DNA from 3 places in the Rhodopseudomonas sp. RCAM05734 genome. Region 1 is predicted to be linked to each of the others. Evidence: riboswitches for the same ligand, from Rfam matches in the RefSeq annotation. Region 1 holds a riboswitch; each other region holds the start of a gene.
The links. Region 1 has a riboswitch for S-adenosylmethionine ahead of metX (homoserine O-acetyltransferase MetX). Riboswitches for the same ligand answer to the same signal wherever they lie in the genome.

Region 1 (9,703 bases):
GACGCGGGGGGAGGGAAAGAGAGTGCCTCACCAACTCACCCCTGCAACATCGCCGCCAGCCGATGCAGTTGCGGATCGCGAAAGCCTTCGGCCTCGATGGCCTTCACCGTCGACAGCACGTAGTCGCGGTTGGGACCGGAGCGGCCATGGCCCTGCTTCACGAAATGCAACTGCTCGGTCAGGCTCAGCCGGCCGGCATATTGCACGTGGCTGCGGTCGACCACATAGGCCAGCGCGCTGACGCGGTCGCGGGCCTCGTTGCCGAGCCATACCGACCGCATCACCTCGCGATAGACGTGGGTGGTCTGCTCGCGCTCGCGCAGATATGCGATGGTGGCATGGCGTTTCTCTGCGGCGACCCGGAAGGCGATGCCGCGGCAGGCGCCGCCGCGGTCGAGACCGAGCACCAGGCCGGGTTTCTCCGGCGTGCCACGATGGTCGAAGGAATAGACGCATAACGCGCGGTGCTCGCCGATCAGCCGCGCCGGCGCCTGCTCGAGGAAGTCGAAGCCCGGCCGCCACATCAGCGAGCCGTAGCCGAACACCCAGAGGTCGCCGTGCGACGTCGCTTCGGTTGATTGTGCTGCCGACATGCTACCGACCTAGCAGAATCCGGCTTTTGAGGCGAAGCGTTTCCCTGCAACCCCGGCCTGCATCGGGCGGGGGAAGCCCGGTGTCACCGCTGATTTGACAAAATCATGCTGTCTACGTCCCGCCATGTCCGATTTTGTCCTGCCGACCCGCCGGCGCCGCCTGTGGCCCGTTTTCATCATGCCCATCCTCGTTGTCGTCCTGGCGGCGGCGTGGAGCGCATTCTGGTTCTATGCCGCCTCCAAGGTCGACGAGAACGTCGACGCCTGGCGCGCCCGCGAGGCCGCGGCGGGGCGGACCTACGACTGCGCAGATCGCTCGGTGGCCGGCTTCCCGTTCCGGCTCGAAGTGCGCTGCACCGGTGTGAGCGTGGCGCTGCTGGCGCAGACCGCGGGGCAGGCGGCAGCGCAGCCGATCAATGCCAAGCTCGGCGAAATTCTGGTGGTGGCGCAGATCTACGATCCCAAGCTGCTGATCGCCGAATTCAAGGCGCCGGCCGTGCTGTCCGATCGCGGCCAGCCGGCCATGGTGGTGAACTGGTCGACGGCGCGCAGCAGCATCGTCGGCCTGCCCGGACCGCCCGACCGAGCCGACATCGTGTTCGACGACGCCTCGGTGGACCGCATCGCCGCCTCCGTGCAGGCGCCGATCGCGCGCGCCAAGCATATCGAACTGCACGGCCGCAACGCCGAGAGCTCGACGCCGGACAAGCCGGTCATCGAGGCGGCGCTGCAGATCGGCGGCGGCAGTATCCAGGATCTGCATCCGGCGCTCGCGGTGCCGTTCGACGCCGACATCCGTGCCCAGCTCAGCGGGCTGAAGGACTTCTCGCCCAAACCCTGGCCGGCGCGGTTTCGCGAGTTGCAGGCCGCCGGCGGCCGGGTGGAGATTGTGCAGTCGCGGATCCAGCAGGGCGACTTGATTTCGGTGGCGTCGGGCTCGCTCGGCCTGACCGCGGCGGGCAATCTCGACGGCGAAGTGCAGATGACCGTCGCCGGGCTGGAGAAGGTGATCCCGGCGCTCGGCATCGACAAGCTGCTGGAAATGGGCGTGCCGCAGTCGGCGCTGGATCGTTTTGCGCCTGGCGTGAAGAGCGCGGACGTCAACAACGTGCTTGGCGCGCTGGACCGCGCCATTCCGGGCCTCGGCAAGGTGGTGCGCCAGAATGCCAGCGCGGGCGTTACTGCCGGCGTCAATTCGCTCGGAACCGAGGCCATGCTGGAGGGCCGTAAGGCACGCAGCTTCCCGCTGAAATTCGTCGATGGGGCGGTGATGATGGGCTCGCTGAAGGTCGCGCAGATCCCGCCGCTGTTTTAGAAAGACGAAGCGCGCCCTTTCTTCCCCTCTCCCCCAAGCAGCGAAGCTGCGCAGGCGGGAGAGGTGGATCGAAGGCGCGAAGCGCATTCGAGACGGGAGAGGGGGCTCTTCTGAGTTTGCGGCTTTCCCTCTCCCGCCTTCGCTGCGCGAAGGCGCCCTCTCCCGCTGCGCAAAGCTTCGCTTTGCTGGGGGAGAGGGGAAGGAAGAAAGCGCGCGCCTTACTCTGCTTTCTTCGTCAGCGCGGCGTGCTTGCGGCCGAAGTCCGGCGCGGCTTCGTCTTGGCCGATGCTCACGATGCCCCGGCGGATGGCGCGGGTGCGGGTGAAATGATCGAACAGCGCTTCGCCGTCGCCGCGGCGCATGGCGCGGGTCAGCTTCGACAGGTCTTCCTGGAACGCGCCGAGCATTTCCAGCACCGCGTCCTTGTTGGCCAGGAACACGTCGCGCCACATGGTCGGGTCGGATGCGGCGATGCGGGTGAAATCGCGAAAGCCGCCGGCGGAGAACTTCAGCACTTCCGAGCGAGTCACGTCCTCGAGCTCGTCGGCTGTGCCTACGATTGTATAGGCGATCAGATGCGGCAGATGGCTGGTAACCGCCAGCACCAGGTCATGATGCGGGGCCGTCATGATCTCGACATTGGCGCCGAGCGCGGCCCAGAACGCCGTGAGTTTCTCCACGGCCGCTGTATCCGCGCCCTCGGGCGGCGTGAGAATGCACCAGCGGTTCATGAACAGTTCGGCGAATCCGGAATCCGGCCCGGAATTCTCCGTGCCGGCGACCGGATGGGCCGGGATGAAGTGCACATTATCAGGCAGATGCGCGGCCATGGCCGTCAGCACCGACGCCTTGACCGAGCCGACGTCGGAGACGATGGCGCCGGGTTTGAGATGCGCGCCGATGCTTTCAGCCACCGCGCCGGACACGCCCACCGGCACGCAGGCGATCACCAGATCGGCATCCGCCACGGCGCTGGCATTGTCGTCAGCGACCACGTCCGCGAGCTTGATCTCAACCGCCCGCGCCCGAACGGCGGCCGACGCATCGGTGGCTACCAGCACTTCGGCGAGGCCGAGCTGCTGGATGCCGCGCGCCAGCGACGAGCCGATCAGGCCGAGTCCGATCAGCGCGATGCGTTTGAAGGGCGGCTGCGCAGTCACGTATTTGACGCCATGAATTCGCGCAAAGTCTCGATGACCAGCCGGTTGGCCTCCTCGGTGCCGATGGTCATGCGCAGCGAGTTGTGCAGGCCGTAATTGTTGACGGCACGCAGCACGAGTCCGCGCTTGGTGAGGAATGCGTCGGCATCGGCGGCAGTTTTTCCCGTCTCCGGAAAATGCATCAGGATGAAGTTCGCCACGCTCGGCGTCACCTTGATGCCGAGCTTGGTGATTTCAGCGGTCATGATCTCGACCCACTTCGCAGTGTAGTCGACCGACATCTTTACATGGCCGGTGTCCTCGATCGCGGCGACCGCGGCGAACATCGCCGGTGCCGAGACGTTGAACGGACCGCGCACGCGGTTCAGCGCATCGACGATATGGGCCGGGCCGAACATCCAGCCGATCCGCAGGGCGGCAAGACCGTGCACCTTGGAGAAGGTGTAGGTGGCCACGGTGTTGTCCGTGGTCTTCGCCAGTTCGAGGCCGTTGTCGTAGTCACCTTTGGTGACATAGTCCGAATAGGCGGCGTCGAGCACCAGCAGCACGTGCTCGGGCAGGCCAGCGCGCAGACGCTTGATCTCCGACGACGGCAGATAGGTGCCGGTCGGATTGTTCGGGTTGGCCAGCCACACCAGCTTGGTGCGATCAGTCACGCATTTCAGGATGGCGTCGACGTCGCAGGTGAGGTCGATTTCCGGTGCCACGACATTGGTGGCGCCGTTGCCCTGGGTGGCGATCGGGTAGACCAGAAAACCGTGCGCCGTCGAAATCGCCTCGTCGTCGGGGCCGAGATAGACATGCGCCAGCAGGTTCAGGATCTCGTCGGAGCCGGCGCCGCAGATGATCTGCGCGGGATCGAGGCCGAAACGGCGGCCGATCGCCTCGCGCAGGACCTTTGAGGTGCCTTCCGGATAATCCTCGAGATGGGCTGCCGCGGTGGCAAACGCCTCCTTCGCCTTCGGCGACGGGCCGAACGGGGTCTCATTGGCCGACAGCTTGTAGGTCTTGCGGCCGGGATCGACCACCGGGCTCTTGCCGGGGGTGTAGGGCGAAATATCGAGGATGCCGGGCTTCGGCACGGGACGGGACATCGGTAGCTCCAGATCAGTCAGGCGTCTCAGACGTGCGGTCAGGACCGCTTGGCGTCGGCGGGCACCGTATAGCGGGTTGCGTGGCTGCCGACGAGGGCCGAAGAACGCATGGTTGCCCCCGCAGCAACGAGCGCCGCCTTGATGCTGTCGAGGCTGGTGGCCGCGGTGATCGATACCAGCAGCGCGGCGCCGTCGAAGGCGGTATCGGGCACGGCGACGATCTCGGCCAGCGGCGACAGCGCGCGGGCGATCTCCGCATTCCAGCCGGACACCCGCACGCTCCACATCTCGACTTCCGTCACCATGGCGCTGTCGGCGACGCGGGACACCACGAAGACCGGCAGTGCGGCGGGATGGTCGGCGCGCTCGATGAACGGCAGCCGTGCGATGATTTTCGGCGTGCCCTTGGCTTCCAGTTCGAGCCACCATGGCGTGCGGCTCGAGGTCGCCGACACCAGCGCCAGGTCGCCCTTGGATTTGGCGACGGCCTCGACCGCCGCGGCGGCGCTGAAATGCGCCACATAGGGCACCGTGAAGCCGAAATGGAATCGCGCCGAATCCCGCATCGCGGATTCGCCGAGCGACAGATCGGCATGCACCGAGAACGGCGCCTGCACATAGGTGAAGGTGGCGATGATCACCCGCCAGATGCTCTCCACGGTATCGATCGGCAGGATGCCGCGATGGCGCTGCACCAGCCGCCGCATCATGTCGGCCTCGCGCGCCGGGCGGAACGCCGAGCCGACCTCCTGGGTCTGCTTCACCGAGATCAGCCGGTCGATGATGTCGCCGCGCTGCATCAGCAGGCTGTGGACCTGCGCGTCGATGCTGTCGATTTCCTGGCGCAGCACCTCGAGCGAGGGCGGGGCGGGCGGTGCGATGGACATGCGTGGTAACCTGCAAGACGTGGAAGCGACTGATGAAATCGGGGATGTGGCCGCCCATCTTGATAGGGTTCGCAGGCTCTGAAAGCAAAGAAAACATTGCGCCCGCGGGCCGCCGCGGAAGACAGGGTTTACCGTGTCCGCCGCCGCTTCTTGACGGAGGGCGTGTGCAGGACTAGCTTAACTGTCACTTCGTGGTCATTTGAGCCGGCCGGCTTGCAGCCACGTTAAACAACTTGCTAAACAGGCCGGGGACACACTCAGAGTGATCCCGGCCGAACGCGTGTTCAGGCCGGGTTTTTTATGGCCTGAATTCCGCGGTGGTCTGCGTGACCTTCTGAGGAGGCCAGTATCGAGATGGTAAACGTCCAGGCGTTGAAGCCGGAGACGGCGCGAAACAAGGATAGCGCCCACGAGGCGGATCATCCCACCTCGCTCGTGGCGCTGTTCGGCGCCGACCAGCCGCTGCGGCTCGATTGCGGCGTCGATCTCGCGCCATTCCAGATCGCCTACCAGACCTACGGCACGCTCAACGCCGACCGATCCAACGCCATTCTGGTCTGCCATGCGCTGACCGGCGACCAGCATGTCGGCAATCCGCATCCGGTCACCGGCAAGCCGGGCTGGTGGAACACCCTGCTCGGCCCGGGCAAGGCGCTCGACACCGACCGCTATTTTGTCATCTGCTCCAACGTGCTCGGCAGCCGCATGGGCACCACGGGCCCGGCCTCGACCAATCCGGCCACCGGCAAATTGTGGGGGCTGGATTTTCCGGTCATCACCATTCCCGACATGGTGCGCGCCCAGGCCATGCTGATCGACCGGCTCGGCATCGACACGCTGTTCGCGGTGGTCGGCGGCTCGATGGGGGGCATGCAGACGCTGCAGTGGAGCACGGCCTATCCGAAGCGGGTGTTCTCCGCGCTGGCGGTGGCCTGCAGCACGCGGCATTCGGCGCAGAACATCGCGTTCCATGAACTCGGCAGGCAGGCGGTGATGGCCGATCCGGACTGGCACGGCGGCCGCTACTTCGAGGAGGGTAGCTATCCGCACCGCGGCCTCGGCGTCGCGCGCATGGCCGCGCACATCACCTATCTGTCGGACGCCGCCCTGCACCGCAAGTTCGGTCGCCGGATGCAGGACCGCGACCTGCCGACGTTTTCGTTCGACGCCGATTTCCAGGTCGAGAGTTATCTGCGCTACCAGGGCTCGTCCTTCGTCGAGCGCTTCGACGCCAACTCCTATCTGTATCTGACCCGCGCCATGGACTATTTCGATGTCGCCGCCGACCACAACGGCGTGCTGGCGGAAGCCTATCGCGGCACCCAGACGCGGTTCTGCGTGGTGTCGTTCACCTCCGACTGGCTGTTTCCCACCACGGAATCCCGCGCCACGGTGCATGCACTCAATGCCGGCGGCGCGCGGGTGTCGTTTGCCGAAATCGAAACCGACAAGGGCCACGACGCCTTCCTGCTCGATGTGCCGGAGTTCATCGACATCTCCCGCGCCTTCCTGGAATCCGCCGGCGCCGTGCGCGGCCTGATCGCGGAGAAGTAACATGGCCGCACAGCAACAGGTTCTGCCCCTGCCGGGTCTCGTCATCCCCGGCGCGCAACCGCAGCGCGGCGATCATCTGCTGATGGCGGAAATGGTGGCGCGCGGCTCCAAGGTGCTCGACGTCGGCTGCGGCGAAGGCGATCTGCTGCAGCTGCTGGAAAGCCGCGGCATCGACGGCCGCGGCATCGAGCTGTCGCGCGAGGGCGTCAACCGCTGCGTCGCCAAGGGGCTCGCCGTGGTGCAGGGCGACGCCGACACCGACCTCGTCAACTATCCCGATGACGCCTTCGACTATGTGATCCTGTCGCAGACGCTGCAGGCCACACGGCAGCCGAAGGTGGTGCTGGAAAACCTGCTGCGCATCGGCCGGCGCGCCATCGTGTCGTTTCCGAATTTCGGATTCTGGAAGATGCGTTTGCAGTTGCTGGTGAACGGCCAGATGCCGCGCACCGAGAACCTGCCGGCGACCTGGTACGACACGCCGAACATCCACTTCTGCACCATCAAGGACTTCGTGCAGCTGTGCGACGAGATCAACGTCAAGATGGAGCGCGCGGTGGCGCTCGATCTCAACGGCCGTCCGCTGCGCCTCAACGCGCCGTGGTGGTTCTGGAACATGTTCGGCGAGCAGGGCGTGTTCCTGCTCAGCCGCGCCGCCAGATCCGCCGGACAATAAACTTCGGCGTCGCGTCCATTCGGAACGGTACGTCAGTCCGGCGAGATTGCAGATTCGTGGGTCCCCTATTTGCAGGCCACGTCTGCATTCCTGTCGTAACAGAATGATAATCGAAATCCCAACGCGTATGAATGTTGCGTGACGTCTGCGTTAATCGCAATTTAACGCTATTTGGCCGCGACTGTCTTAACAGAGATTAATTCTCGTGGCCGCAATGCGGCGCGAGACGCGACGCGAATTTCAGCCGCGTCTTTTTATGGCCACATCAAATTCCTTTACCCCACCCCCCGCTATCGACCGCTCGTTTGGCGATCAGCATCGGGGTCTGGGTTCACAAGGAAAAAATTTGGTATGGTTCAGTTCACTGCGTTTCGTTGGGCGCTTCGCTTCGTCACTCTCGCCTTTTGTTCGGTCGTCATTGTCGCGCTCGCAACACCGGCTTCGGCACGGCCACGTCACAGCGGGCATCATGCCCATTCCCATCACAAGACCTACAATCACAGTTCCCGTCATCACGGCCGCCGTCACATGCGCGTCTCTGCTCGCCATGCGACTCTGCAGAGCGCTGACAGCGCCGCGGAATCGTTCGCCGGCAGCGGCTTCAGCTCGTCCAACGTGGTCGCCGAGGCGCGGCGCTACATCGGCAGCAATCCCACCGGCCGCAGCCGCCTGTGGTGCGCGCGCTTCATGAACATGGTGCTGCAGCGCTCCGGCCATCAGGGCACCGGCTCCGACATGGCGCGTTCGTTCTCGAGCTACGGCCAGCGCATTTCCGGCCCGCAGGTCGGCGCCATCGCAGTGATGTCGCGCGGCCGTCGCGGCGGCCATGTCGGCGTCGTCAGCGGCATCGATCCCAACGGCAATCCGATCATCGTCTCCGGAAATCACGGCCGCCGCGTCGCGGAGTCCGTCTATTCGCGCGGTCGCATCTACGCCTATGTGATGCCGACGAGCTGAGTTAGTCGAATGCGTAGGGTGGGCAAAGTCAGCGTGCGCGCAAGCGCACGATGACGTGCCCACCATCTCGCGAGATGGTGGGCACGGCGCAAGAGCGCCTTTGCCCACCCTACGACTGAGCGGACTACTGAGCGGACTACAGCGGCTGCGGCGCTTCGACAGATATCGCATCGCCTTCGGCAATGCTGCCGCCGGCAATCACCTCGGCATAGACACCGAGATCGGCATGGCCGTAGGTCTGCATCAGCGTCGCGGGAATGTTGAGATCGCGCGCCGCGGTGTCGGGATCGACATTGGTCGCGGCGCAGCGGACGATGCGCTTGACGATCTTCAAGCGGGCATCGCCGATCGCGATCACCTGATCCATCAGGTCGAACTCGTGCCAGGCCGGCCAGCCCGTTACATAGACGTTGCCGCGAAACCGCAGCGGATGCACTGGCTGGCCGATCTCGTTTTCCAACGCTTTGACGCTGGCGAGGTTGATGATTGACACCACCTTCTTGGCCACGTCGGAAAAGCTGTGCCCGGCCGCGAACAGGATTTTTGGCGGCCCGCGCAACTCGTCGGCAAAGTTGGCGGCGAAGTACTGCTCGATCGCCGCCCGGCCTTCCGATGTCTCCAGGTCGCCGCGCACGATCTCGGCGCCGTCGCGGTGGATCGTCAGGGTGTGGCTGGCCTCGTCGTAGTGGCTGCGCAGGGCCGCCAGCCGCTCGTTGCGCATCAGCATCAGGAACTTGATCTTCGGGAAATACTGCGGCGCCGCCGGATCGAAGCCGCTGGGGCCGTTCTCGATGGCGTAGCGCCGGTCTGAGGGCAGTGGCTGGCCGGGGGACAGTGCCACCCCGGCGAGGCGTTCCGGGGTCAGACCCTTGACGGGATAGCGATACAGGCTGGCGACGCTGGCAACGGGCTTTTCAATCATCGGAGATTTTTAGGGGATTCTCGCCGGCTCCGCCACCGCTGACGAAATTGTGAGGCGACCTCTTCCGTTCCGGGAACCGACTGCCCACATTTGCGTCAAGCCGGCGCGATGCCGGCGACGACCGCGGCTGTTGAGCGATATCAATGCAGCCCGTGGAAACCCAGTGAAGATGGCGGTATCGTGCTTTCGGGGCGAACCGGCAGGCCGAGGGACATCCCAACCATGAATATTGAAAAATACACCGAACGCGTGCGCGGCTTCATCCAGTCGGCGCAATCCTTGGCCGTGCGCGAGGGCCATCAGCAATTCTCGCCGCTGCATATTCTGAAGGTGCTGCTCGACGACAGCGAGGGTCTGGCCGGCGGCCTGATCGATCGCGCCGGCGGCAATTCGCGCGCCATCCTGCAGGCCACCGAAGCCGAACTGAAGAAGATGCCCAAAGTGTCGGGCGGCGGTGCCGGTCAGGTCTATCTGGCGCCGGCTACCGCGCGCGCTTTCGAAGCCGCCGAACAGGCCGCAGAAAAGGCCGGCGACAGCTTTGTCAC
Region 2 (9,703 bases), 270 kb from region 1:
CGTCATGAGGCCTGAATAGCAATGCTTCGCCGGACTCGGCCATAGTCGCCAGCATGCACTGCACCGCGACGAGGACCGAGCGGGGCATCTCCGCCCACACCTTCTCTCCGTCGGCTTTCGTCAGAAACAGCCCACCGTGCTCGAGCGCGGAAGCGCGTCCGAGGAGGCTCGCCCCCTCCCTGGCTTGTTCGCGGTCGAGGTCGCGGACCTTGAGCGTCACCGGATCGGCCATGGCCGGCTCCTATCTGAAATAAGTGTAATATCTGTAATGTCTGCAATCGACAAAATCAAGACCGCTTGAGAGCGAACGACATGGCAGACGCCCCAAGGATGATGTCTCCGTGAGAACTCGAGAATCCTGCGCGGGAATGAGATTGACGACCCACCTTACAACGATCAATAATCGAAGGCGCTGATCGCAGGTGCGGCTTACGATGCATCCGCTTACGGGCAAGCTTACGCCCTATGCGGGCGAACTACGGGTCGGTTCGCAGCGACCGCGCCGCCCGCTACACCTTGAAGTGCTTGCTGAGCTTCAAGCTCTGGCCCTGGTAGTTGGAGCCGATGCGCTGGCCGTAGAGGGCGTCGGGGCGCGACAGCATTTTTTCGTAGACCAGGCGGCCGACGATCTGGCCGTGTTCGAGAATGAACGGCACCTCGCGCGAGCGCACTTCCAGCACGGCGCGCGAGCCGCGCCCGCCGGCGCCGTCATGGCCGAAGCCGGGATCGAAGAAGCCGGCATAATGCACGCGGAATTCGCCGACCAATGGGTCGAACGGCACCATCTCGGCGGCGTAATCCGGCGGCACCTGCACCTCCTCCTTCGAGGCGAGGATGTAGAATTCGCCGGGGTCGAGGATCAGCGTGCCGTCGCGGCGGGCCGCGATCGGCTCCCAGAACTCGTTCACCGCATAACCGCCACGGCGGTCGATATCGACCACGCCGGTGTGGCGCTTGGCGCGGTAGCCCACGAAACCGCTTTCGTTTTCGCCGGACAGATCCACCGACAGCGCCACGCCGTTGTTGAGATCGGCATCCTCGCTGTCGACCAGCGGATCGAGCGCGTGCAGATCTTCGAGCGCCTCGTTGTCGAGGATGGCGTCACCGACCCGGAAGCGCACCTGTGACAGCCGCGAGCCTTCGCGCAGCAGGACTGGAAACGTCTTCGGGCTGATCTCGGCATAGAGCGGACCGTGGTAGCCGGCGCCGATCACGTCGAAGCGGCGGGTGCCGTCGGCGATCACCCGGGTGAACACGTCGAGCCGGCCGGTCGAGCTCTTTGGATTGGCGGCGGCGAAGATCGACGGCGGCAGCGCCAGGCTTTCCAGCAAGGGCACGATGTAGACGCAGTTGGTCTCCAGCACTGCCCCGTCGGAGAGATCTATTTCGTGCAGCTTCAGTTCGTCGATGCGCTCGGCCACGGTCGAATTCGGACCGGGCAAAAAGCTGGCGCGGACGCGGTAGGCGATGTCGCCGAGCCGCAAATCGAGGCTGGCCGGCTGGATCTGGCTCTCCACGAAGGGATAGGCCGGCAGGATCAGGCCGGCATCGGCCATCTGCGCGATCATGCGATCGGGCAGAATACCATCGGCATCAGCAGGCAGCGTGAAGGGCACTGGACTCATCCTTGGCGCACGGCGGCATGGGACGCTCGCGAAAATGCAATTTTATCGGTTATCCCACCATCGGCTTGACGGGAAGGGGCGACGGGAATATCAGGAACCTTATCCCGTGGTGATTTGAGCCGGCCGGCTTGCAGCCACGTTAAACAAGTCGCTAAACAGGCCGGGGACGCATGTGTGATCCCGGCCGTTGGACGTCTGTCCAGGCCGGTTTTTTTGTGGCTGCCGCAAGGGGCCGCGACGGGAGATCACATGTCTGAGACCAAAACCACTGCTGCCCATTACCGTCCCGAAACCCGCCTCGTCCATGCCGGCATGCTGCGTTCGCAGTTCGGCGAGACCTCCGAAGCGCTGTTCCTGACCCAGGGCTTTGTCTACGACAGCGCCGAACAGTGCGAAGCGCGCTTCAAGGGCGAGGAGCCCGGCTTCATCTATTCGCGCTTCTCCAATCCGAACATCTCGATGTTCGAGAGCCGGATGATCGACCTCGAAGGCGCCGAGGCCGGCCGCGCCACCGCCACCGGCATGGCCGCGGTGACTGCCGCGATTCTGGCACCACTGCGCATCGGCGACCACGTGGTCGCCTCCAAGCAGTTGTTCGGCTCCTGCCGCTACGTGGTGGAAGAGCTGCTGCCGCGCTACGGCATCGAGTTCACGCTGGTCGACGGCCTCGATCTCGACGCCTGGCAAAAGGCGATGCGCCCGAACACCAAGAGCTGTTTCCTGGAAAGCCCGACCAACCCGACCCTGGACGTGCTCGACATTCCCGCTATCGCCGCGATCGCCCATGCCTGCGGCGCGCGGCTGATCGTCGACAACGTGTTCGCGACGCCGATCTGGCAGAGCCCGCTGACGCTCGGCGCCGATGTCGTCGTCTATTCCGCGACCAAACACATCGACGGCCAGGGCCGCTGCCTCGGCGGCATCATCCTCGGCTCCAAGGATTTCATCAGCGAGCACATCCACAACTACCTGCGCCAGACCGGCCCGGCGATCTCGCCGTTCAATGCCTGGGTATTGGTGAAGGGACTGGAGACCCTGGCGATTCGCGTCAAGCAGCAGACCGAGAGCGCCGGCGCCATCGCCGATGCCCTCGCCGCGCATCCGAAGATCTCGCGGCTGATCTATCCCGGTCGCGCCGATCATCCGCAGGCCGCGCTCGTCAAGAGGCAGATGCGCGCCGGTTCGACGCTGATCGGCTTCGAGGTGAAGGGCGGCAAGGCCGCCGCGTTCCGCGTGCTCAACGCACTGAAGCTGACGCGGATCTCCAACAACCTCGGCGACTCCAAGAGCCTGGTGACGCATCCGGCGACCACGACCCATCAGCGCCTGCCGATCGAGGCCCGCGCCGAACTCGGCATCAGCGAAGGCTTTATCCGCTTCTCGACCGGGCTCGAGCACAAGGACGATCTGGTCGAAGATCTCGAGGCGGCGCTGAAGCAGGCGTAGCTGCAAGCACGGACCGTCATCCTGAGGTGCGCGCGCTTTGGCGCGCGCCTCGAAGGATGGCCGCGAGCGCTTTCGCCGCATCCTTCGAGGCTCGCCGAAGCCGGCGAGCACCTCCAGCCTGAACGCAATTGCGTTCAGGCGAGGATGACGGCAACTGAGCCTGCCGAACGTCTGTGCTTTGACCTTACGCCGCCATCGCCGCCGGCGGTGACAGTGCCTGGAACCCGTCCGACAGTTGCAGCTTCGGCTCGGTCAGCGACTGCAGCTTCTCCAGCGTCATGCCGTCGACCATCTCCACCACGAACAGCCCCTGGGCGGTGACGTCGATCACCGCGAGGTTGGTGTAGATGCGCTTGACGCAGCCCGCCGCGGTGAGCGGCAGGGTGCAGCGGTTGAGGATGCGCGGATTTCCCTTCTTGTCGGTGTGCTCCATGATCACACGGATCGCCTTGGCGCCGACCGCCAGATCCATGGCGCCGCCGACGCCGGGCGGGAACGACGGATCCTCGGTGGTCCAGTTGGCGAGGTCGCCCTTCTCCGACACCTCGAACGCGCCGAGCAGGCTGATATCGAGATGGCCGCCGCGGATCATCAGGAAGGCATCGGCGTGATGCATGAACACGCCGCCGGTGATCAGCGTGGTGTAGTTCTTGCCGGCGTCGATCATGTTCTCGTCTTCGGTGCCGGGTTCGGGCTTCGGGCCAAGCCCCAAAATGCCGTTCTCGCTATGGAAGATGACTTCGCGGCCTGCGGGCACGTAGCTCGCCGCCAGCGTGGGAATGCCGATGCCGAGATTGACGAAGGCGCCGTCCGGCAGGTCCTGCGCGGCGCGCCAGGCCATCTGCTCGCGGGTGAGGGGCTTGTAGTTCACAGTCATACGCTTGCTCCGACGACAACGACACGGTCGATGAAAATGCTCGGTGTCACCACCGCTTCGGGATCGAGCGAACCGAGTTCGACCATTTCATTGACCTGCACGACGCTCACGTCGGCGGCCATGGCCATCACCGGATTGAAATTCCGCGCCGACTTGATGTAGGTGAGATTGCCCCAGCGGTCCGCCTTGTCGGCGCGCAGCAGCGCGATATCGCCCTTCAGGGGCTTCTCGAACACGTGCAGCCGGCCGTCGATCTCGCGGGTCTCCTTGCCGTCGGCCAGCTTCGTGCCGGCCGACACCGGCGAGAAGAAGCCGCCGAGGCCCGCGGCATGGCAGCGCATCCGCTCGGAGATGGTGCCCTGCGGCACAAGTTCGAGTTCCAGGGTCTTGTCGCGATAGGCGTTGAGGAAGGCGCTGTAGTCGCCGGAGCGGGGATAGGAGCAGATCACCTTGCGCACCCGGCCCGAATTGATCAGCCGTGCCAGACCGACATCGCCGTTGCCGGCATTGTTGGCGACAAGGGTCAGCTCGCGGGCGCCCTGCTCGTGCAGCGCTTCCAAGAGGTCGTCGGCCACGCCGACCGCGCCAAATCCCGCCACCAGCACGGTGGCGCCATCCGCCACACCCGCCACCGCGTCTCCCAGACTCTTTACTTGCTTGTCGATCACCCAAAAAACTCCCTGTCGCGGAATATTGTTCTCAGTCGGCCCGCGCGCTGCCGGATTTATTGCGGCGCGAATAGAGCATCGCGCCGTCGGCACATAAAGCCACAAATTTGCAGGCGGGGTGCGCGGGGATGCGCCCCCGCGACGCCCCGATGACAACCCCAACGAATTTCCCGGTTGCAAAGTTTTCGGCGCGCGCTTCTAATTGGAACAATTAAAAAGTATCGGGAGGTTGCACGTGTCCACAGTCAAACTGACGGTCAACGGCAAGGCTGTTTCTGCCGACGTTGAAGACCGAACCCTGCTGGTGCATCTGCTGCGCGAGCATCTGGGCCTCACCGGCACCCATGTCGGCTGCGATACCAGCCAGTGCGGCGCATGCGTGGTCCATATCGACGGCCGCGCGGTCAAGTCCTGCACCACTCTGGTCGGCCAGGCCAATGGCACCAACGTCACCACCATCGAGGGTATTTCGCGCGGCGACGAGCTGCACCCGATGCAGGCGGCATTCCGCGACAATCACGGGCTTCAGTGCGGCTATTGCACGCCGGGCATGATCATGGCGTCCATCGACATCGTCAACCGCTACGGCGGCAATCTCGACGAGGACACCGTCCGCCACGAGCTGGAAGGCAACATCTGCCGCTGTACCGGCTACCACAACATCGTCAAGTCGGTGCTCGATGCCGCCGGCCGCATGAAGGTGGCTCAGGCGGCGGAGTGATCCGCCGCACGCGAATTCGAACGTGAACCAACAAAGCGACGGCGACCCGACGCTGTGAAGTCCAGCGCGGGTGACGCGGTCCGACAGGGAGAGCATCATGGGCGTTGAAGGCATTGGCGCAAGCGTTGTGCGCAAGGAAGACCGCCGCTTCATTACCGGCCGTGGCCGCTATGTGGACGATATCAAGGTGCTGGGCCTGACCCATGCGCACTTTGTCCGCAGTCCCTATGCCCACGCCAGGGTCAAGGGCATCGACGCCACCGCCGCCAAGGCGATGCCGGGCGTGGTCGACGTCCTGACCGGGCAGCAGATTGTCGACGACAAGGTCGGCAACCTGATCTGCGGCTGGGCGGTGCATTCCAAGGACGGCACGCCGATGAAGATGGGCGCCTGGCCGGCGATGGCGCCGGAGGTGGTGCGCTTCGCCGGACAGGCGGTGGCGGTGGTGATCGCCGAGACCAAGAACCAGGCCCGGGACGCCGCGGAAGCTGTGGTGGTCACCTATGAGGAACTGCCCGCCGCCGCCCATATCAAGGCGGCGATTGCGCCGGGCGCGCCGCAGTTGCATCCGGAAGCACCGGGTAACGTGGTCTATGACTGGTCGATCGGCGACGAGAAGGCGGTCAACGACGCCTTCGGCAAGGCGGCCCACGTCGTGTCGCTGGAGCTGACCAACAACCGGCTGGTGCCCAACGCCATGGAGCCGCGCGCGGCTGTCGCCGAATACAACGATGCCGAGGAACATTTCACGCTTCACACCACGTCGCAGAACCCGCACGTCGCACGTCTCGTGCTGTCGGCATTCTACAACATCGCGCCGGAGCACAAGCTGCGGGTGATCGCTCCCGACGTCGGCGGCGGCTTCGGCTCCAAGATCTTCATCTATCCCGAAGAGATGGTGGCGCTGTGGGCCTCCAAGAAGGTGCGCCGCCCGGTGAAATGGACCGGCGACCGCTCGGAAGCCTTCCTCACCGACGCCCATGGCCGCGACCACATCTCGCACGCGGAAATGGCGTTCGACAACGACCACAAGATTCTCGGCCTGCGGGTCAAGACCCACGCCAATTTCGGCGCCTACATGTCGCTGTTCTCGTCGTCGGTGCCGACCTATCTCTACGCCACGCTGCTGTCCGGCCAGTACAACATCCCGGCGATTTATGCCGAGGTGATGGGCGTCTACACCAACACCACGCCGGTTGACGCCTATCGCGGCGCCGGCCGGCCGGAGGCGAGCTACCTGCTGGAGCGGATGCTGGAGACCGCAGCGCGGCAGTTCAAGCTCGATCCCGCGGAACTGCGGCGCAAGAATTTCATCACCCAGTTCCCGCACCAGACCCCGGTGATCATGGCCTATGACGTCGGCGACTTCGGCGCCTCGCTCGATGCCGCCATGAAGGCCATCGACTATGCCGGCTTCCCGGCCCGCAAGGCCAAGGCGAAGGCCGAAGGCAAGCTGCGCGGCATCGGCCTGTCCTGCTACATCGAGGCGTGTGGCATCGCACCGTCGAAAGCCGTGGGCTCGCTCGGCGCCGGCGTCGGCCTGTGGGAATCCGCCGAGGTGCGGGTCAATCCCGTCGGCACCATCGAGGTGCTCACGGGATCGCACAGCCACGGCCAGGGCCACGAGACCACCTTCGCCCAGCTCGTCGCCGGACGCCTCGGCATTTCCGTCGACCAGGTGCAGATCGTCCACGGTGACACCGACAAGGTGCAGTTCGGCATGGGCACCTACGGCTCGCGCTCGGCCGCGGTGGGCATGTCGGCCATCTTCAAGGCGATGGAGAAGGTCGAAGCCAAGGCCAAGAAGATCGCTGCGCACCAGCTCGAGGCCTCGGTCGAAGACATCGTCATCGAGAACGGCGAGTTCAAGGTGACCGGCACCGACAAGTCGATCGCGCTGCCGATGGTGGCGCTCGCCGCCTACACGGCGCACAACCTGCCTGACGGCATGGAGCCCGGCCTCAAGGAAGGCGCGTTCTACGACCCCACCAACTTCACCTTCCCGGCTGGCTGCTACATCTGCGAAATCGAGGTCGACGCCGGCACCGGCAAGACCCACTTCGTCGATTTCGTCGCCGCCGATGATTTCGGTCGGCTGATCAACCCGATGATCGTCGAGGGCCAGGTCCATGGCGGGCTCGCGCAGGGCATCGGCCAGGCGATCCTCGAAGGCGCGGTCTATGACGATAGCGGCCAGCTCGTGACCGCGTCGTTCATGGACTACACCATGCCGCGCGCCGACGACCTGCCGTCGTTCAAGCTGTCGCACACCACCACGCTTTGCCCGGGCAATCCGCTCGGCGTGAAGGGCTGCGGCGAGGCCGGCGCCATCGGTTCCTCGGCGGCGGTGATCAACGCCATCACCGACGCCATCGGCCACAACAAGCTCGAAATGCCGGCGACCCCCGACCGGGTCTGGCATGCCATCCAACTCCAACAGGCTGCTGAGTAGGAGCGAGACCATGTACGAGACCACCTATCACCGCCCCGCCAGCATCGATGAAGCAGCCGCACTGTTCGCCAAGGGCACCGACGCCAAATATCTCGCCGGCGGCCACACCCTGATCCCGGTGATGAAACAGCGGCTGGCGGCGCCATCTGATGTCATCGACCTCGGCCGTATCAAGGAGTTGATCGGCATCGAGGTCACCGCCGATGCGCTGATCATCAAGGCGGCCACGACCTACTTCGACATCCTGCAGAGCGCTGCTGCGAAGAAGGCGATCCCGGCCATCGTGCACCTGACCTCGGTGCTCGGCGATCCCCAGGTTCGCCATCGCGGCACCATCGGCGGCTCCATCGCCAACAACGACCCCGCTGCCGACTATCCCGCCGCCGTGCTGGCGCTCGGTGCCACGGTGATGACCAGCAAGCGGCTGATCCCGGCGGATGAATTCTTCCAGGGCCTGTTCTCCACGGCGCTGGAAGACAACGAGATCATCACCGCGGTGTCGTTCCCGATCCCCGCCAAGGCGGCCTATTCCAAGATGCGCCATCCGGCGTCGCGTTTCGCGCTGACCGGCGTGTTCGTGGTCCAGACCAAATCCGGCGACGTCCGCGTCGCCGCCACCGGCGCCTCGCAGAACGGCGTGATGCGGGTGCCGGCCATCGAAGCGGCGTTGAAAGCCAACTGGTCGGCCTCCGCGCTGGATGGCATCAACATCTCCGCCGACGGGCTGATGGCCGACATCCACGGCTCCTCGGACTACCGTGCCAACCTGATCAAGGTGATGGCGCAGCGCGCGGTGGCGGAAGCGGGGTGAGGCCGGCACAGCGGAGCTGCAAACTCGGGTGTCATCGCCCGGCCGGGCGCGCAATCGCGCGCCAGGACCGGGCGATGACAGCGGAGAACGTTGCAAGGCAGCGGATCCATCCACCAACCCACGCATGCGGCCATGCGCTGCCGCGGCCAAAAGCCCCTTGCTCTCCCCCACCTCAGCATAGACAGTTTCCCGCACAGATGACGTCGCGCCAAGCGACGCAGCACGGGAAACGCAAGGTGCAGGATATCGTGACCGCTTCAGTTCAGCCGCAAACCGCCACCAGACCGACCGGGCCGCTGGCCGGCATCCGCATCGTCGAATTCGCCGGCATCGGCCCGGGCCCGTTCGCGTCCATGCTGCTGGCCGACATGGGCGCCGAGGTGATCACCCTGGTGCGCGCCGGCCAGACGCCGAAAGGCGCGTCCGCGCGCGGGCGAAAAATCGTCGCGGTCGATCTCAAGGACAAATCATCAGTCGCCGGCGTGCTGGCGCTGCTCGACGGCGCCGACGCGCTGATCGAGGGTTATCGCCCGGGCGTGATGGAGCGGCTCGGGCTGGGGCCCGACGTGGTGCTCGGCCGCAACCCGAAACTGGTCTATTGCCGCATGACCGGCTGGGGCCAGAGCGGCCCGCTGGCGCAGGCCGCCGGCCACGACATCAACTACATCTCGATCACCGGCGCGCTGGCCGCCATCGGCGGCGCCGACCGACCGGTGCCGCCGCTGAACCTGGTCGGCGATTTCGGCGGCGGCTCATTGTATCTGGTGATGGGCCTGCTGGCCGCACTGCTCGAGGCCGGCAGATCCGGCCGGGGCCAGGTGGTGGATGCCGCCATGTGCGACGGCGCGGCATCGCTGATCACCATGTTCTTCGACATGACCGCCGCCGGCCGCTGGAAGGAGGGCCGCGAAAGCAACATGCTCGACGGCGGCGCCCACTTCTACGGCGTCTACGAATGCAGCCGCGGCCACTTCATCTCCATCGGCTCCATCGAGCCGCAGTTCTACGCGCAACTGCGCGAGCTCGCCGGGCTCGGTGACATCTGCTTCGACGCGCAGATGGACCAGACGCAATGGGCAGCGCTGAAGCAGCGGCTGACCGAC
Region 3 (9,703 bases), 2.1 Mb from region 1:
GTCGGGCCGAAAATGTCTGGCGATCTGGTCGAGCACGGCGTTGACCATGCCGATCTCGTCACCCTCGACAAAGGCGTCCGCCACGTCGACATATTCGGAAACGATGACGCGCGCCGGAATGTCCTTGCGATGCTCCAGCTCGTAGGCCCCTGCCCGCAGCGTCGCGCGCAAGATCGCCTCGATGCGCGCCAGCGGCCAGCCCTTGGACAGCGCGTCGTCGATCAGCGGATCCAGCTTGTTCTGGTCGCGCAGCACGCCGGACACGACATCGCGGAAGAAGGCTTCCTCGGCCGGCAGATACTGGTCGCCCTCGACCTCCTTGCCGAGCCAGTGGCTTTCGAACTCCGCAAAAATGTCATTGATGCCGGCGCCGCCGATATCCATCTGGTACAGCGCCTGCACGGCCGCGAGCCGCGCCGTGCCGCGCTTGTTGGCCTTCTTCTCGGCGGGCTTCTTGATCGCGGCCTTCTTGATCTCTGCCATGTCTCAGCTCTTCGCCAGACGGCGTTTGATGCGCAGCATCGCCAGCGCCGCCCGCGCCGCGTCGCCACCCTTGTTCAGGTCGTCGGCGCGGGCGCGCGCCCAGGCCTGCTCGTCGTTGTTGACCGTGATGATGCCGTTGCCGAGCGGCAGGCGCCTGTTGACCGCGAGGTCCATCAGGCCGCGCGCCGACTCCATCGAGACGATCTCGAAATGGATGGTCTCGCCGCGCACCACGCAGCCCAGCGCGATGGCCGCGTCATAGGGCTCGTCGTGCTTCTCGGCGGCGTCCAGCGCGATGGCGATCGCGGCGGGAATTTCCAGCGCGCCGGGCACCGTGAGGACGGTGTGGCTGACGCCCGCGGCATTCAGCTCCAGCACCGCGCCGGCCAGCAGCGCATCCTGGATATCGTCGTAAAAGCGGGCTTCGACAATCAGCACACGGGCGCCGGAAATGTCGGTTTGGTCCTGCAACTGAGCGCGTCGCGCGTCTGCCATCGTATTCCGTCTCGAATTGATTGATTGCGCAGGGTTTTAGGCGTAGCGGCGGGATAAGCCAAGGGCCGAAGCGTCGGCGCGCTATTTCATTTCCGTCAGCCGCGCCGCGTAGCGCGCCATCTGGTCGACCTCGAGATTGACCTCGTGGCCCTCCTGCCAGTCGCCGATCGTCGTTACGGCGAGCGTATGCGGGATGATCAGCACCGAAAACTGGACGTCATCGACGGTATTCACGGTCAGCGACGCGCCATCCAGCGTCACCGAACCCTTGGTGGCGATGAATCGCGCCAGCTCGCGCGTGGTGCGCAGCGTGAAGCGCGCCATATCGGGCAGATTGTCGCGCGCCACAATGGTAGCGATGCCGTCGACATGGCCGGAGACAATGTGGCCGCCGAGCTCGTCGCCGATCTTCAGCGCACGCTCCAGGTTGAGGCGGGTGCCGGCCTTCCAGTTCTTTGCCGTGGTCAGGCCGAGCGTTTCGGCGCCGGCGTCGACCTCGAACCAGGTGCGGTTGCCGCTCACCCCGGAGCCCGTCACCGTCAGGCAGACGCCGTTGTGCGAGATCGAGGCACCATCCGCGATGCTGCTCCGATCGTAGTGGCTGAGCACGCGCAGCCGGTGCGGCTGGCCCTGCGCCACCGGCGTCAGGGTTTCGATCTCGCCGATGTCGGTGACAATGCCGGTAAACATTATGCGCGCTCAAAGATCGTCAGGGTGTCGTTTTCAATGGTTTCGCTAGCACGGACCTTCAATCCCGGCGACCCCGCGATTGCGGTCAGCGGCAATGCATCCAGCGCCGGGACGCCGCCCGCGCCGATCTCCTGCGCCCCGCGAAACAGCCAGACCTCGTCGACCAGGTCGGCGGCCACGAAGGACGACGCCACCTTCGCCCCGCCCTCGACCAAGAGCCGCGAGATCCCCTTGCCGGCCAGCGCCTTGAGCACCGCCGCGAGATCAAGCCCGGGCGGCGGCGCGGTGGTGGTCGGCACCCGCATCACCTGCGCGCCGGCGGCCTGCAGCAGCATGGCCGCGGGCGCCTCGGAGAGGCTCGAGGTCATCACCCACAGCGGCGTTTGTCGCGCCGAGTGTACCAATTTTGCCTTGCCCGGCAGCCGCAGCGCGCGGTCCAGTACCACCCGGATCGGCGACTGCCTGATCATCCCCGGCAACCGGCAGGTCAGTTCGGGATCGTCGGACAGCACGGTGCCGATGCCCACCAGCACCGCATCGCATTGCGCGCGCAGCAGGTGCACGCGAGAGTGCACCTTCTCGCCGGTCACCGGCACGGGCTTCCGTCCCGCCGCACCAATAAAACCGTCCGGCGACACCGCGAGTTTGAGGATCACATGGGGCCGGCCATCGCGGACGCGACGAAAATGCCCGGCATGGTCGCGCGCGGCTTCCTGGGCGCCGGTGCCGAGATCGACCCGGATGCCGGCGGCGCGCAGCCGCGCATGGCCCTGCCCGGCCACCTCGGGATTGGGGTCCTCCACGGCCGATACCACCCGGGCAATGCCGGCGGCGATCACCGCATCGGCACAGGGCGGCGACTTGCCGACATGCGAACACGGCTCCAGCGTCACATAGAGCGTGGCGCCGCGTGCGGCCTCACCGGCACGCCTGAGCGCCTCGACCTCGGCATGGGGCCGCCCGCCCGGCTGGGTCCAGCCGCGGCCGACAATGGCGCCGTCTTTGGCGATGACCGCGCCGACTGCGGGATTGGGAAAGGTATTGCCGAGCCCGCGTCGCCCGAGCGCCAGCGCCAGCGCCATGAAGCGCCGGTCGACGGCCTTCGCTTCACTGGATTTCTGGGCGTGCTGATCTTCCAGAATGCGGAAGATCACTTGCGCACCACCACCGGCTTGATGTCCTGCTTCAACTCGTCTTCGCCGGACAGTTCGCCGAGCACCGCCTCGAAATCCTTGGCCTCGCGAAAATTGCGGTACACCGAGGCGAAGCGCACATAAGCGACGTCATCGACGTGGCGCAGATGCTCCATCACGATCTCGCCGATGGCCTCCGAGGAAATCTCCGCCTCGCCGCCGCTTTCCAGCTCGCGCACGATGGCCGAGACCATGGTCTCGATCTTCTCCGGCTCCACCGGCCGCTTGCGCAGACTGATCTGCAGCGAGCGTACCAGCTTGTCGCGGTCGAACGGCACGCGGCGGCCGTTGCGCTTGATCACCGTCAGTTCGCGCAGCTGCACCCGCTCGAAGGTGGTGAAGCGGAAGTTGCAGGCCATGCAGACCCGACGCCTGCGAATGACTGCGGAATCTTCCGTGGGACGCGAGTCCTTAACCTGCGTATCGAGGCTGTTGCGGCTGGGACATCGCATTCCACAAGACCTTCAAAGCGACTGACGAAAGACCTTACTGATAAATCGGGAAACGGTCGGTCAGCGCCCTGACGCGTTCCTTGATCGCCGCCTCGACCAGCGGCGCGCTGCCGTCGCCGGACTGCGCCACCGCACTCAGCACTTCAGCGATCATTTCGCCGACCTGCTTGAATTCGGCGATGCCGAAGCCGCGCGTGGTGGCCGCGGGGGTGCCGAGGCGAATGCCCGAGGTGACCCACGGCTTTTCCGGATCGTAAGGCACGCCGTTCTTGTTGCAGGTGATGCCGGCGCGAACCAGCGCCTTCTCCGACACGTTGCCCTTGAGGCCCTTCGGGCGGAGATCGACCAGCATCAGATGGTTGTCGGTGCCGCCCGAGACAATGTCGTAGCCCTGCGCGCGCAGCGTTTCGGCCAGTGCCTTGGCGTTCTCGACGACGTTCTTGGCGTAGACCTTGAAGTCCGGCGCCAGCGCCTCCTTGAACGCCACCGCCTTGGCGGCGATCACGTGCATCAGCGGGCCGCCCTGCAGGCCCGGGAAGATCGCCGAGTTGAGCTTCTTGGCCAGCGCCTCGTCATTGGTGAGGATCAACCCGCCGCGCGGGCCGCGCAGCGACTTGTGGGTGGTGGTGGTGGTGACGTGCGCGTGGGGCACCGGCGAGGCGTGCTGGCCGCCGGCGACCAGGCCCGCGAAATGCGCCATGTCGACCAGCAGGTAGGCGCCGACGCTGTCGGCGATCTCGCGAAAACGCTTGAAGTCCCAGGCGCGCGAATAGGCCGAGCCGCCGGCGATGATCAGCTTCGGCTTGACCTCTTCCGCCTGCCTGGCCACCGCATCCATGTCGATGATCTGGTCTTCCTGGCGCACGGTATAGTGCGCCGGCTTGAACCACTTGCCGGACATGTTGACCGGCGAGCCGTGGGTCAGATGGCCGCCCGCGGCGAGATCGAGGCCCATGAAGGTGTCGCCCGGCTGCAGCAGCGCCAGGAACACCGCCTGGTTCATCTGACTGCCGGAGTTCGGCTGCACGTTCGCAAAAGCCGCGCCAAAGAGCTTCTTGGCGCGCTCGATCGCCAGGTTCTCGGCGACATCCACGAATTCGCAGCCGCCGTAATAGCGCGCGCCCGGATAGCCCTCGGCATATTTGTTGGTCATCACCGAGCCCTGCGCTTCCAGCACGGCGCGGCTGACGATGTTTTCCGAGGCGATCAGCTCGATCTCGTGGCGCTGGCGGCCCAGTTCGCCCTGGATCGCGGCGGCGATCTCCGGATCGGCGGATGTCAGCGACGCAGAGAAGAAGGAGTCGGGCGCGGAAGCGGAATGGGCCGAAGAGGTCATGGGCGAAATATCTCCACCGCCGCAGCCCTCGGTCGGGTGCGGGCAGTCACGTGTGGCGGGTCGAAGCGGCGCCGCCGAGATACCACATCTGGCGGATATGGCCAAGGTTTTGCGCATCCGATCAAGGTTTAGGCCGGTTTTCGGGCCCTTGCCTGCCCCCGGCCAAGCGGATATGCCATTGGCCAACATCAAGAGTTGAGCTGACGCTCAACGCCAACCTGCTCCCGGGCAAGGTGGCGTTCCCCCGCGGGGGAGATGTGGCCGATCCGGCAACCAACGGGATGCAGCCGCGCGTCAATCTCTCCTGGTGGAGACCGATCGACCCCAGCGAGGCCGCCGTGACCACACCCCCTGCCCAGCAATTCGCCAGCGACAACTATGCCGGAATCTGCCCCGAAGCCTGGTCGGCCATGGCCGAGGCCAATCAAGGTTCCGAGCCGGCCTATGGCAATGACGAGCTGGACCGCGAAGGCCTCCGACGCCTTCCGCGCGCTGTTCGAAAGTGATTGCGAGGTGTTCTTCGCCTTCAACGGCACCGCGGCCAATTCCATGGCCTTGGCGGCTTTGTGCCAGTCCTATCACAGCGTGATCTGCTCCGACGCCGCCCATGTGGAGACCGACGAATGCGGCGCGCCGGAATTCTTCTCCAACGGCTCCAAGCTGCTGGTCGCGCCATCGACCGATGGCAAGCTGACGCCGCAGGCGATCCGCGCCATCGCCACCAACCGCAACGACATCCACTTCCCCAAGCCGCGCGTCGTCACCATCACCCAGCCGACCGAGACCGGACAGGTCTACAGCGTGCATGAAATCGCCGCGATTTCGGCCACCTGCCGCGAACTCGGCCTCAGCCTGCACATGGACGGCGCGCGCTTCGCCAACGCCTGCGCCAGCCTCGGCTGCAGCCCGGCCGACACCAGTTGGCGCGCCGGCGTCGACGTGCTGTGTTTCGGCGGCACCAAGAACGGCATGGCCGTCGGCGAAGCCATCATCTTCTTCAACCGCAAGCTCGCGGAAGACTTCGACTATCGTTGCAAGCAGGCCGGCCGGCTGGCGTCGAAGATGCGCTTCCTGTCGGCGCCCTGGGTGCGCATGCTGGAGAGCGGCGCCTGGTTGCGCAACGCCGCCCATGGCAATGCCTGCGCGAAGCTGCTGGCGGACGGCGTTGCCGGCCTCCCCGGCGTCGCATTGATGTTTCCCGCGCAGGCCAATGCGGTGTTCCTGACAATGCCGGCGGCTGCCATGGACGCGCTGCGTGCGCGCGGCTGGCAGTTTTATACCTTCATCGGCGGCGGCGCGCGTTTCATGTTCGCCTGGGACGCGGATCGCACCCGCGTGCAGGCGTTGGTGGATGATATCAGGGCGATCGCCGCGACGCCGTAGTGTTTCGCCTCACCCGCTTGCGGGGCGAGGGAAGAAACCTACTTCGCCAGCCGATACGCCCCGCCCTTGTCGACGCTGCGCAGGAACGCCGGGCGCGCATGCATGCGCCCGATCCAGCCTGCCAGATCCGGATAGGGTCCGAGCCGATCGAAGCTGCCGGCGACCTCGGCGACGAAGCTCATCATGATGTCGGCCCCCGTCAGGCTGTCGCCGACGAAGAACGCCCGCCTCTGCAACGCGCGATCGACATAGCCAAGATGGCGGGCGATTTCGCTGTCGATGCGCGGCTGCAGCGGCGCTGCCGCCTCCTTCAGCCTGCCGACATAGAGTTGCAGCATCAGCGGCAGCATCGCCGAACCCTCGGCATAATGCAGCCATTCCAGGTAGGATTCGTAGTCGGCGCTGCCTTCGGCCGGCCGCATCGCACCCTTGCCGTAGGTACGGATGATGTAGTCGACGATGGCACCGGATTCCGCCAGCACCACGTCGCCGTCGACGATGACCGGCGACTTGCCGAGCGGATGCACCAGTTCCAGCTCCGGCGGCGCCAGCCGCGTCTCGGCATTGCGCTGATAGCGCTTCAGCTCATAGGGCGCGCCAATTTCCTCCAGCAGCCACAGAATGCGCTGCGAGCGGGAGTCGTTGAGGTGGTGCAGTGTGAGCATGCGGTTTCCCCGGTGGTTGATGGGTGACGGTGTAGCACAGATGAACGAGCAGCAACCCGCGCGCGATCGCGCTGCGCATGCCGGATGCACTGTTGCTCTCCGTTTCCCGGGCGCGCTGCAGCACCGGGACCCAGCTTGCTTGATGGCAACAAGCTGTGCCGGATCTGCGGCGCACCACGCCGCGCAAGCGCGGCGCAGTGCACCGCGTCCGGGGAACGGAACGGCAGCGACAGGCGCGCAGAGAAAATAATCCGCGATTCCTCTTGACGGCTTCCATCTAAGATTATAATCCATTGCATCCTGCCCCACCGAGAGGGGCGTATCGCGATCGTCAGGTTCGCGGGGCGGGGTGCGGTGGACGCGGCAGCGTCAGGCGCGGAATTCGGTTCAGGGCTCGCCAGAATGGCCAGTGAGAACCGGAGGAAGCGCAGACGACAGCGCTGGCGCGGACGGCGAAGGCGTGTGGTCCTGGTGCCCCGCGTGAGCACCAAGCCCGGTGGAGAGTCCGCGGCAACCCGTCCGTGGAACACCCTCAACCGGAAGCGACGGCGACGAAAAACCGTGTCGGCCGCCGGGGAGAGCACGCAATAAGCCGTTAACACCACTGCGCGCGGAACGCCGGATCAGTCCGGTGTGACCGTGGCAAGTCTTGTGCGCTTACTACACTTTGCGCACAAGCCCATGGGTGCATCGGGCACCCGGCGTTCCGCGCGCCCTCTCGATTGCGAGAGGGACGGAATGCAGCACAGCCCGGACGCGCAAGCGTCGCGGGACTGCGATCGCACGGCTGTTTGACAATTGAATCCGAAATTCGAAACCGCGCGTCGCACGGATGCGGACTTCGCGTGTCCCTGACGCGCTGCAGCGCAGGCGATGCGCAGCATCGCCGCCACGCTGCTGCGCAGATCCGGGACCCACCTTGCTTGGTCCACAAGCTGGGCCCCTGTGTAGTCGGGATCTGTCATGATGGGTGCGGGCGGGATGCCGTTGGGCCCCTGGTCATGAAGACCGTGATCCGGCTTGGCACCCGCCCGCGCTACATTACCCACACCTGAACAGTTGATCGAGGCCGTTCGCCGCGGACCTCGCAGCACAGGGACAGGCATCATGATCATACATCCTGGCTTCGTTGGAATCGATATCTCCAAGGACTTTCTTGACGTCTTCGACAGCAACATCGGCACGGTGCGCCGCATCGACAACCTCCCCGAGGCGGTCAACGCCTTGATCGCGGGGTGGGCCGGCAGCGATGTATTCGTGCTGTTCGAGGCCACCGGCCACTACGACAAGGCGCTGCGCCGGGCCTTGAGCGCGGCCGGCATCGCTTTCGCGCGGGTCAACCCCGCCCGCGCCCGGGATTTCGCCCGCTCCATCGGCTTGCTCGCCAAGACCGACGCAATCGACGCGCGGATGCTGGCGGCGATGGCCCAATGCCTGCGGCCCGGCGCCGACGGCACCACCGACCCGGCGCGGGAGCAGCTTGCCGACCTGCACAAGCGCCGCGATCAGCTCGTCGCCTGCCGCAAGCAGGAGCGCACCCGCCTTGCCGCAACCGGCGCCGACCTGCTGGACGAGCTGATGCAGCATATCGCCTGGCTCGATCAGGCTATCCAGCGCATCGATCGGCGGAGCGCCACCCTGATTGCCGGGCAGCAGGGCCTGCACGCCGCACAACGCCTGATGCGCTCGGTGCCGGGCATCGGCCCGGTTTGCGCCGCCACGCTGTTGGCACTGATGCCGGAACTCGGCTCCCGCTCGCCAAAGGCCATCGCCGCTTTGGCTGGACTGGCGCCCTTCAATGTCGATAGCGGCAAGTTCCGCGGTGCCCGCAAGATCCACGGCGGCAGGCGCCGGGTCCGCGAAGCCCTCTACATGGCGGCCGTCTCCGTCACTCGAACCAAATCCCGGTTCGCAGCAGCCTATCGTGCCCTGAGAGACGCGGGCAAACCCGCCAAAATCGCCCTGATCGCCGTCGCTCGCAAGCTGCTCGTCACCCTCAATGCGGTGCTTCGTGATCAAGCGCCCTTTCACGCTTGATCACGAAAATTACAGTTGCCGGATCTGCGGAGCACCACGCCGCCAATTGGCGGCGCAGTGCACCGCGTCCGGGGAACGACTGAGTTACAGCCCGGAGAATCCAGCCTTGGCCGGATCGTTGCTGCCGTCGAGTTCGCGCAGATAGGTCAGGCCATAGACGGTCAGGCGATGCGGATCCTTCTCGCCGCCTTCGAACAGCGTGGTGATGTAGTCGGTCACCTTGCCGCGCGCCTCTTCGCTGGCGGCCTGGCTGCGGTTCACCATCAGGTCATAGGTCTTCATGATGCGATCGATGGCGGTATGCATGGAATCCTCTCGCGACATCAGATGACGATCAGGGCAGCTTCAAATCTGGCAATGGCCTTGTTAGCCAGCCGAATCTTGTTGCTGTCGCCGCGCTGGAACAGCTCGACGATGATCTGCAGCAGCACATTGTTGGTCACATGATTGTCGGGCATGGCGCCCGTCTTGCGCAGATAGTTTGCGGCGATGGCATAGGCATCGCCGACCGCCTCGACATTCCTGACCTGCAACCCGCGTTCGACCAACATGGCTTGATCCCCTTGGTTGGAACAACAAGCGCGCAGCCGCAAAAATGTTCCATGGGGGAAACCCGTTTCGGCGCGACGGGGGCCGAAATTGCCACGCTCCAAACATCGGGGCGTTGGCTGGGTGCCGGAAAACGGTGTCGCTCACGCCTTTACGCTTCGCGTCACTTGATCTGGCAGCCACGAGCACAGTGCTGCTGGAATTGCCCCCATCAGCCCGAAGTTCACGTACTCGCCTTTTTGGCCGAAGCCGTAGCGCGCGGACAGGATGGTCAGGATGGCGGCTACCCCCATGGTCGCAACAAGGCGGAGATATAGCGGCCCTGCCGAAAATGCCCAGTCGATTGCCGCCGTCAACCAGGCGGGCACCACTGCAACCGTGTACGCCCACGCCAACATCCAGATCAGCATCCCCACTTCC

Region 2: it holds a riboswitch for S-adenosylmethionine, as region 1 does, so the genes downstream of both, ACUXVA_RS03710 (O-succinylhomoserine sulfhydrylase) here and metX (homoserine O-acetyltransferase MetX) in region 1, are expected to answer to the same signal.
Region 3: it holds a riboswitch for S-adenosylmethionine, as region 1 does, so the genes downstream of both, ACUXVA_RS23600 (threonine aldolase family protein) here and metX (homoserine O-acetyltransferase MetX) in region 1, are expected to answer to the same signal.

The regions. Positions count from the first base shown of each region.
Region 1 covers NZ_CP199742.1:463,753-473,455, reverse strand. The annotation lists gene ACUXVA_RS02405 (gamma-glutamylcyclotransferase) at 36-593, opposite strand; gene ACUXVA_RS02400 (DUF2125 domain-containing protein) at 718-1,908, shown strand; gene ACUXVA_RS02395 (prephenate/arogenate dehydrogenase family protein) at 2,127-3,068, opposite strand; gene hisC (histidinol-phosphate transaminase) at 3,065-4,162, opposite strand; gene ACUXVA_RS02385 (chorismate mutase) at 4,201-5,049, opposite strand; SAM riboswitch at 5,231-5,310, shown strand; gene metX (homoserine O-acetyltransferase MetX) at 5,404-6,603, shown strand; gene metW (methionine biosynthesis protein MetW) at 6,605-7,279, shown strand; gene ACUXVA_RS02370 (TIGR02594 family protein) at 7,631-8,236, shown strand; gene ACUXVA_RS02365 (MOSC domain-containing protein) at 8,373-9,158, opposite strand; gene clpB (ATP-dependent chaperone ClpB) at 9,381-9,703, shown strand, end outside.
Region 2 covers NZ_CP199742.1:731,214-740,916, forward strand. The annotation lists gene ACUXVA_RS03700 (helix-turn-helix domain-containing protein) at 1-232, opposite strand, end outside; gene ACUXVA_RS03705 (2'-deoxycytidine 5'-triphosphate deaminase) at 510-1,616, opposite strand; SAM riboswitch at 1,722-1,801, shown strand; gene ACUXVA_RS03710 (O-succinylhomoserine sulfhydrylase) at 1,875-3,071, shown strand; gene ACUXVA_RS03715 (3-oxoacid CoA-transferase subunit B) at 3,256-3,948, opposite strand; gene ACUXVA_RS03720 (3-oxoacid CoA-transferase subunit A) at 3,945-4,616, opposite strand; gene ACUXVA_RS03725 ((2Fe-2S)-binding protein) at 4,852-5,337, shown strand; gene ACUXVA_RS03730 (xanthine dehydrogenase family protein molybdopterin-binding subunit) at 5,435-7,789, shown strand; gene ACUXVA_RS03735 (FAD binding domain-containing protein) at 7,800-8,600, shown strand; gene ACUXVA_RS03740 (CaiB/BaiF CoA transferase family protein) at 8,849-9,703, shown strand, end outside.
Region 3 covers NZ_CP199742.1:4,998,192-5,007,894, forward strand. The annotation lists gene nusB (transcription antitermination factor NusB) at 1-483, opposite strand, end outside; gene ribH (6,7-dimethyl-8-ribityllumazine synthase) at 487-978, opposite strand; gene ACUXVA_RS23580 (riboflavin synthase) at 1,060-1,668, opposite strand; gene ribD (bifunctional diaminohydroxyphosphoribosylaminopyrimidine deaminase/5-amino-6-(5-phosphoribosylamino)uracil reductase RibD) at 1,668-2,822, opposite strand; gene nrdR (transcriptional regulator NrdR) at 2,819-3,313, opposite strand; gene glyA (serine hydroxymethyltransferase) at 3,348-4,649, opposite strand; SAM-I-IV-variant riboswitch at 4,830-4,936, shown strand; partial or broken gene ACUXVA_RS23600 (threonine aldolase family protein) at 4,988-6,032, shown strand; gene ACUXVA_RS23605 (glutathione S-transferase family protein) at 6,071-6,697, opposite strand; gene ACUXVA_RS23610 (IS110 family transposase) at 7,805-8,734, shown strand; gene ACUXVA_RS23615 (hypothetical protein) at 8,819-9,040, opposite strand; gene ACUXVA_RS23620 (hypothetical protein) at 9,058-9,285, opposite strand; gene ACUXVA_RS23625 (hypothetical protein) at 9,427-9,703, opposite strand, start outside.